Regions from separate parts of the Brevibacillus sp. AF8 genome, predicted to be linked through region 1. Evidence: riboswitches for the same ligand, from Rfam matches in the RefSeq annotation. Region 1 holds a riboswitch; the other holds the start of a gene.
The links. Region 1 has a riboswitch for FMN ahead of KB186_RS25155 (ECF transporter S component). Riboswitches for the same ligand answer to the same signal wherever they lie in the genome.

Region 1 (4,420 bases):
GCTAGGCGCAACTCCTGCGGAAACCATTTTCGTAGGTGACAGTGATGCTGATGTTTTGGCTGGTCGTGCCGCTGGTTTGCGAACAGTCGGTGTGGATTGGCTTTTGGTTACACAAAAGTCGGGAAAATTCGATCCCGAGCCTGACTACCACTTTACGGATGTGCAAGCTTTTACCGATTGGATTCTCGGACGCTAGTTGAAAAAAGGGTGTGCCCCTGCCGCAAAAGCGTGGACACACCCTTTTTTGATTAATACGCCCGTCCGAACCAGACACTATGCTGTGACTCTTTGCCGCAGCAAAGGCAGACTTTCTTTTGTACAGGAGGCTCAAACGGGATGTTGCGAGAGGTGAACTTGGTTTCTTCCTTGATCTTCGATTCACAAGCGTCATCCCCACACCAGCCAGCTAACACCCATCCGCTCGTTTTGTTTTCGCTCTCGTTTTTGGCAATATGAGCGGATAGCTGCTCCAGTGTGTCGATCCCCAGATGTGAGTTTTCATCACGGAATGCTAGTGCTTTTTGGAACATATTTTGCTGAATCTCTTCCAACAGTTGAACAACGGTCTGCGCGATACCTTCAAGTGAAACCGTCACCTTCTCCCCTGTATCGCGTCGAGCCAAAATCACTTGACCATTTTCCACGTCACGTGGGCCGAGCTCCAGACGCAGAGGAACCCCGCGCATTTCCCACTCATTGAACTTCCAGCCTGGTGTTTCTTCGCGAAGATCAGCACGGACACGCACTCCTGCGGCCTTGATTTCGTCAAAGAGCGGATCAAACGCCTCCATGACTTTCTCGCGCAGCTTCATCGGACCGACCGGGATCATAATCACCTGTGTCGGAGCCATGCGAGGCGGCAACACGAGACCGCGGTCATCGCCATGCACCATGATCATCGAACCAATCAGTCTCGTAGAGGTGCCCCATGATGTGGTGTGAACGTACTTGAACTGATTGTCGCGATCCAAAAACTTGATTTCAAAGCCGCGCGCGAATTTATCGCCCAAATAGTGCGAGGTACCCGCCTGCACTGCTTTTCCATCCTTCATCATCGCTTCAATGGAATACGTGTCAACAGCACCCGCAAAGCGTTCACTTGGTGTTTTTTGTCCCTTCCAAACCGGAATGGCCAGCTCCTGCTCAACGACCTCTCGGTAAATCTCCAGCATTTGCATCGTTTCCTGACGAGCTTCCTCCTCTGTCGCATGTGCCGTGTGGCCTTCTTGCCAGAGAAATTCCGATGTCCGCAAGAACGGCATTGTCCGCTTCTCCCAGCGAAACACGTTTGCCCACTGATTGATTAATACAGGCAGGTCCCGATAGCTCTGAATCCATTGGCTGTACATATGCCCGATGATCGTCTCGGAGGTTGGACGTAGTGCGAGCTTTTCCTCTAGCGGCTCGCCCCCAGCCTCTGTTACCCAAGGCAGCTCTGGATTGAAGCCCTCGATATGCTCTTTTTCTTTTTGAAAGAAGGACTCGGGGATCAGCATCGGGAAATAGGCATTGCGATGCCCTGTCTCCTTGAAGCGCTTATTCATCGCCTCTTGAATTCGCTCCCATAGCTCAAAGCCATCCGGCTTGAAAACGATGCAGCCGCGCACCGGTGTGTAGTCCATCAAATCCGCCTTTTTGATGGCATCGATGTACCAACGCGAAAAATCCTCCGATTGCGGTGTAATTTCTTTTACAAACGCTTTGTCCTCTTTCATCCGTCTACGCTCCTTTTTGTTCTTACGTAAAATGCAAAAAATCCCCCATCCCAAAAAGGGACGGAGGATTAACTTCCGCGGTACCACCCTGATTGACCATAGCAATACGCCATAGTCCTCTCGATAACCCGATAACGGTGGGCATCCGGCTAAGCTCTTCACCAGCGGCTTCAGGATGGGATGCAGTTATCCTTTACGTATCAGCCTTCCAGACTAGGGCCGACTCTCTGTAACGTGGGAATAGCTGCGGGTCCTTTCATAGCCTTTTGAAACTTTCTATTAAGTTAACATATTAGCGAGTCATGTCGTGGTTGTCAATTGTTGGTACGCGCAGCGATTCTGGAGCCGAGCTTCACGTAGATCGGATATGCGACCACTGAAATCATAACACCTTTGAAGAGATTGAACGGCACGATTCCGTACAGAACCAATGACCAGATGCTTGTCGCGTTGAACATAGTCAAGAGCTGTTCAATCGGCATTTGATAAAGCACAGCGTACGCAGGCAACAGCACATATGCATTTGCCACAGCCATGACGATCGTCATCAAAACCGTCCCCAGAGCGAGACCAGTCAGGAAGCCTTTTTTGCCTTGACCCAGACGCTGCATGTAGACAGCGGCAAAAATAAAGCTTGATCCTGCTACGACGTTTGCGAGCTCACCGATCAAAAGGCCATCTGTATTTTTGAAGAGCATGTGCAGTGTATTTTTCAGTACCTCGATAAAAATGCCAGCTACAGGTCCGTACATGAGTCCCCCGATCAATGCCGGGAGTGTGCTGAAGTCGAGCTTCAAAAAGCTTGGCATCAGTGGTACGGGAACCTCGAGATACTGCAGAATAAATGCAACGGCCGCCAGCATGGGAATCGTCACCAGCTTTTGGGTTGCACGTGTGCGCGAAGAATGCAGCGCTGTTTCTTTCATGTTTACCATCTCCTCATTTTTCTACTCCTTCTTGAGGAATGGCAACAGTCGTTGTATGCTCACACGTCTTGTTACACAAACAGAATAAACCCTGTGGCTATGTTCCACAGGGCATTTGCAAGCGTATGACAAAACCATGCGCAAATAAAAGGTACAAGAAACAAGAGGGCTGGCCTCTACGTTCTCATCCCGTTTGCACAGGTAAACAAGCACGTGTGATAAACGTACTGTCGTCATCCTTCTCCCATCCAGACTGTACTGTCGGCTCTGGAATCACACCAGATCCTGCACTCCGTCGCAACTTTACGCTCGGGAGGCTCGCGGGCTTAACATGCGTAAAGCATGATCACCGCCGGTCGGGAATTTCACCCTGCCCCGAAGGAATGTGTAGTTGTATACAGCATATTATACTGCTGTTTTTTGATTTGACAATAGAGGAAACTGCCAAAGCGACACTTCTTATTTATTTTTCCGATGTGTTTAGTGTGAATAGCGAATAAAAAAGACACTTGCTAACTAGAGAGCACATTATGCTATCATTCGCTTGTACAATAGAATCGGCTCCTCAAGGGTGGTCGCGGCTCATCCCCATAGAAAGGGGGTGAGATCGCCTTGGTTGTTACCTTGACCAAAAAGAAATAGACCGCCCTTGAGTTGACAGCTCTGCGGTCTATTTCACAACATAGTATTGATCCGCACCCCTTTGCGGGAAGCGCCTATTGTACCGACCGTTCCGGTTGCAGCCGGGATGGTCTTTTTTTACCTCACAACGACTTCGGATTATAAATAATCAAGAACCCGCTCCCCGATACTTCGTGACTCCCCAGTTCCAGACCAACAGCCCAATCCCGAAGAAAATAACAGCCACTACCGGCGTCATTGCCGCATATGTGTACCAGACTTCCTTGCGCAAAAAGTAAGCCGCCGGATAAACACCTACGAAAGCAAACGGCAGCACGTAGGTGAGCACAAAGCGAATAGCCTTGTTGTACACGTCTACCGGATAGCGCCCATATTGCTGGATGTTGTAGATCATCGGAGCAATCCCTGTCCGCGAGTCGGAAAAGAAGCTAACCGCGGCAATCGCGGTATACACGCCACCGTAAATCAGTGCCCCGCTGATCGAGAGCCCGATAAAGATGAACACGTCGTACCAGTAAAACGACAAATCGAGTTGAATGGCAGCATACCCCATGATGATGATCCCGGTTATGACGCCAAAAATGCGGTCTGGCGCAATCGACTCGAGGCACACCTGCGCCAGATTGTGGATCGGTCTCGTCAGGATGCGATCCATCTCGCCCCGGATGATGTACCGTTCGTTGAAGTCCCAAAAACCGAAGAACATCGAGAATAACGCGTATGGAACCAAAAAGAACCCATAGATAAAGATAATCTCGTCACGCGTCCAATCCCCCATCAGCGGAACATGGGTGAACACAACAACAATAAAGACAAGATTGATCAACTCAGAAACCAGATTGGACACAAAATCCCCGAGAAAATCTGTTCGGTAGGCAAGTCTCGTCTTGAAGTACTGGCTCAGGTAGTCGGCAAAAATACTGAAAATATGTCTCATGTCTTGCATGCTCTACCCTCCTTGCACAACCAGCTTGTTGCGGGCAAGACGCCACATCACCAAGATGGGAACCAGTATGACAAACATCCAAACCACCTGAAAACCGATCAATTCCCAGGAGCGTTCCGTTGTAATCGCACCTGTGAAGATCAAGCTCGGATAGTAGTTGACCGCCTGAAATGGAAGATACCCCATTACCG
Region 2 (4,420 bases), on a different contig from region 1:
TGACCCGCTCTGCGCAATACACCGCCAGACTTCGCGATTAACGGAAAAATATGTCCCGGTCTGCGGAAATCTTCTGCGGTCTTCTGCTCATTGAGCATCGCCAAGACCGTTTGAGAGCGCTCGTGAGCGGATATCCCTGTGTGTGTGCTCCCTTCATCGATAGACACGGTAAAAGCCGTTCCTTGCTTGTCTGTATTGGCATTCACCATCGGAGCCAGCTGCAAGCGAGTTGCGTGCTCTTCTGTCACCGGCACGCACACGAGTCCCCTGCCATGCGTGACCATGAAGTTGATCATTTCAGGCGTAGCCGCTTCGGCCATGCAGACAAAATCTCCTTCATTTTCCCGATCCTCATCATCTACCACGATGACTGCCTTGCCCTGACGCAAATCTTCCAATGCTTCTTCTATGCGATGAAACATGCTTACTCCCTCCTACTCACGCGAAGCCATTTTCCTGCAAAAAGGCTAGACTGAGCCCGCCAGATTTTTCTGTACCGCCATGGTTTTGATAACCTAACAAGCGCTCCACATATTTGCCGATGACATCCGTTTCGAGATTCACCAAGTCCCCAGGTCGTCTGTCTGCAAGACTCGTATTCGCCAGCGTATGCGGAATGATCGAAACCGTAAAACCGCTATCGCTTACGTCCACCACGGTGAGACTGATGCCATCTATGCAAATCGATCCACGGGCAATGACGTACTTCAACAGCTGCGGTTTGGCCTCAATCCGAAACACAACTGCATTCGCATTCACCTCTCGTGAAGCAACTATTCCGGTCCCGTCTACATGTCCGGAGACGATATGCCCGCCGAATCGATCTCCCAGCCGCATCGCCCTTTCCAAATTCACTCGCTGTCCACTGCGTAATTTGCGCAAGCTCGTCTTATTCATTGTCTCTGGCATCACATCGACGCAAAACTGACGATTGGTATAAGAAGTAACCGTAAGGCAAATGCCATTGACCGAGATACTGTCGCCGAGCTTCACCCCTTCAAGTACCTGCTGTGCGCGGATGACCAGTCGACTCGCCTGTTCGTTCCCTTGAATCGATTCCAACACGCCCACTTCTTCGACCAGTCCCGTGAACATGCTCTCTCCTCCTCACCTGCTACGTCTGATCCTCCCATTGTGGGTACCCGCTGATCTGTAGATCGCCTTTCCCAATCGGAGTGATCATGACATTTGTCAGCTGCACTGCTTCTCCCATCGTTGCAAAACCTTGACCACCGAACGGCGAGGGTGCACCGCTTCCTCCGATCAGCTTTAGCGCGATATGACTCACGACCTTCTGAATCGCTCTCGCCTGCAAAAAGGAGCCGTTTACTTCCTGTCCGCCTTCCACAAGCAACGAGGTAATCCCCAGCTCCCCCAACGTATCCAGCACCTTTTCCACGAGAATTGGCCCTACCATTGTGATGACCTTAACTCCTCTTGCTGCAAGCAGCTCCTGCTTTTCCCTTGGGGCTGCATCTGTCGTAAAGATCCATGTCTTCGCATCTGTATTCTGAACGACACGGGCATCCAGCGGCGTACGTAATTGGCTGTCCAAAATCACGCGAACTGGCTGGCTCCCAAAACACTGCTCTCCCTTGCGCGCCGTCAACAGTGGGTCATCAGCGAGAATCGTCCCAACTCCAACCAGGATTGCATCATGCTGCCTGCGAAGTTCATGCACCTCTGCCCGAGCCTCTGCACCAGTAATCCACTGACTGTGTCCCGTGACCGAAGCAATTTTTCCGTCCAATGTACTGGCCGTCTTTACCGTCACAAATGGACGTCTGGTTTGGATGTAATGGAAAAAGACTTCATTGAGCGCCTTCGCTTCCTCTTCTCTCACGCCCACCGCCACTTCTACTCCTGCTGCCCGCAGCATCTCGATGCCTCGTCCCGCCACCAATGGATTCGGATCGAGCGTAGCTACAACCACACGACGTACATCAGCTGCGATCAATGCCTCTGCACACGGCGGTGTTTTCCCATAGTGACTGCAAGGCTCCAGCGTCACATATACGGTCGCACCTTGCGCTTTTTCCCCAGCCATCCGCAGTGCGTGCACCTCAGCATGGGGCTCTCCTGCCCGCAGATGCGCTCCCATTCCCACGATGGTTCCATCTTTCACAATCACAGCTCCGACCATGGGATTCGGACTGGTTTGGCCTCGTGCCGATCGTGCCAGCTCCAGCGCCAGATCCATGTACTTGCTGTCCTGTTCCATACCGCACTCCTTTCTGTTCCATCATTCCAGCCAACACAACGCAAAAAGCCCTTGAAACCTCACAGCGTTTCAGGGCATACGGAAAGAAGCCTTACCTCATCTGTTTTTTGAAAAAACAAATGAAGAAAGCAAAAAATCTTCTTCCATCCGGACTGTACCGTCGGCTCTGGACTTTCACCAGATCAGTCGCTGCAAGCGTGGTCAGCGAGTCGCGGGCTCAGACGTACGTACGCCATTACCGCCGGTCAGGAATTTCACCTTGCCCTGAAGATTGTCGCTATGAAGTTTTATGAAAAATAAAAACGCCCATGAATATTATGCTCAGGGCGTTCAGAAAGAAGCCTCGCTTCTACCGTTTTTTGAAAAAAACAGCGAAACAGGCCGTTCCAAATACCTTCTCCCATCCGGACTGTACCGTCGGCCTTGGATTTGCACCAAGTCAGTCGCTATCAACTGCTTCGATAGCGAGTCGCGGGCTCAGACGTGCGTTCGTCATTACCGCCGGTCGGGAATTGCACCCTACCCTGAAGGCTGGTATTCAGTTAGGCAAAGTATAGCATATTTTTCGCTATTGTCTGTAATCATTTATTGGAGAAGTGCACTTTTACTCTTGCTCGCACATTTCGAGGACCGTCAGGAGTTCTTTCAAATCATTGATGTACGCTCTTGGCACAACACCATTTCGCTCCATGTCCAACTCATTCCCTTGATAGGCAATAAAAGCAACTTGTCCATCACAGGCCGCCTTGCCATCGATCCACGAATCCCCGATCATCGTCCAGGCCGAAACAGGCCAATCTGGCTTTCGGCTGCGAATATAGTGAACGCCGGAGGGAGATGGCTTCAATGCCGTCATCTGCTCGCGGGCGACGATTTCAGCGAAGTAGGAGGCGATTCCCGTCTCGTTCAAAGCCTCCATTGCGGCAGCATGCGCGTTGTTGGTTAAGATATACAGCTGGTAGCGGTTCTTCAACTCCTCCAGCACTTCTACCGCGTGTTGCTCCAGAACAGCACCATGCATCCCTTCCTTCTCGATCGCGGTTACTGCATCCCACATCGCTTGCTCCAACTCTGACGTCATCTGCTCCGCTTTTCGCCCGATCTCAATGAGCTGTGATGCGGTATGCTTTTCCCATTCAAATGTTGGGGAAACGATCCCATTGTCCACCCATAGTTGAAAAATGGCCCGCTTCATCTCGGTAAAATCGATCCTGGATTGCAACAAGGTGTTGTCCATATCGAAAATAATGCCTTTTTGAAAGGTTCTGCTCATTTTGTGCCTCCTTTTTTGACAATAGTCGTGAATGATCCTTCCATTTTATCAAAAAGAGGACTATCCCTCCGTCATTTTATAACTTTTGGGACAGCCCCCATTTTGGGGTTCGATATTGAGTTCCTATTGCTTCTTCTTGGCGCTATCTACTTCATACGGCACATCCTTTGGAACCCCTCCAGCTGGCCAATCTTGTGCCTTTTTGGCAAAGTCTGGACGTGGCTTGGACAAAATATAGGCAGCTAGGTCCGCAGCTTCTTGATCGGTTAACGAGCCTTGCTTGATGCCACCCATTTCCCCTAAAGGCATATTACGCTGAATGTAGCCAGCAGCTTTGGAAATTCGAGCCATGCCTGCACCAATATTGAAGGAGTTATCCCCCCATAGTGCTGGGCCAGAGTTTGGACCTGTACCTGATCCATCAGCAGCATGGCATTGTAAACACGATTTTTGGAAGAGGGCTTCTCCATTTGCCACATTCGGTTGAGGTACGCTCTTCATATCATTTTTCTCTATCCACGGGCGCTCTTTAATTCCTACTGGTACATCTGTTGAGATATATGTCAGATAGGCAACCATCGCTCTCATTTCGTCGCTGTTGTAAGGCAATGGCTTTCCGTTCATGCTTCGTTGAAAGCAACCATTGATCCGATCTTCAATAGTAATCACTTTTCCAGACCTTGGAATGTACTGGGGATAGACTGCGGTGACACCCGTTAATGGGGAGGTCGCATCCATTCCTGCATTACCGTGACAGCTGGAGCAGGAAAGCTTATTCCCTGTGTATTCAGGGATCACTGTGCTCGTTTCATTCATTAACTTATGTCCATACTTAATCGATTCTCCCAATGGCCCTTCTGGCACCTTGTCCATACTAGGCGGGGTGTAGGAATCTAAATTGATTGCTCCCGTTGCCCCACTCGCTG

Region 2: another riboswitch for FMN. It lies ahead of ribD (bifunctional diaminohydroxyphosphoribosylaminopyrimidine deaminase/5-amino-6-(5-phosphoribosylamino)uracil reductase RibD); the one in region 1 lies ahead of KB186_RS25155 (ECF transporter S component).

The regions. Positions count from the first base shown of each region.
Region 1 is NZ_JAGQDN010000026.1:56,828-61,247, reverse strand. Features, by position in the region: gene KB186_RS25165 (HAD family hydrolase) at 1-196, shown strand, start outside; gene proS (proline--tRNA ligase) at 249-1,715, opposite strand; gene KB186_RS25155 (ECF transporter S component) at 2,030-2,641, opposite strand; FMN riboswitch at 2,874-3,028, opposite strand; gene KB186_RS25150 (ABC transporter permease) at 3,432-4,229, opposite strand; gene KB186_RS25145 (ABC transporter permease) at 4,233-4,420, opposite strand, start outside.
Region 2 is NZ_JAGQDN010000005.1:70,678-75,097, reverse strand. Features, by position in the region: gene KB186_RS09640 (bifunctional 3,4-dihydroxy-2-butanone-4-phosphate synthase/GTP cyclohydrolase II) at 1-422, opposite strand, end outside; gene KB186_RS09635 (riboflavin synthase) at 439-1,095, opposite strand; gene ribD (bifunctional diaminohydroxyphosphoribosylaminopyrimidine deaminase/5-amino-6-(5-phosphoribosylamino)uracil reductase RibD) at 1,115-2,221, opposite strand; FMN riboswitch at 2,353-2,497, opposite strand; FMN riboswitch at 2,610-2,757, opposite strand; gene KB186_RS09625 (HAD family hydrolase) at 2,826-3,494, opposite strand; gene KB186_RS09620 (c-type cytochrome) at 3,618-4,420, opposite strand, start outside.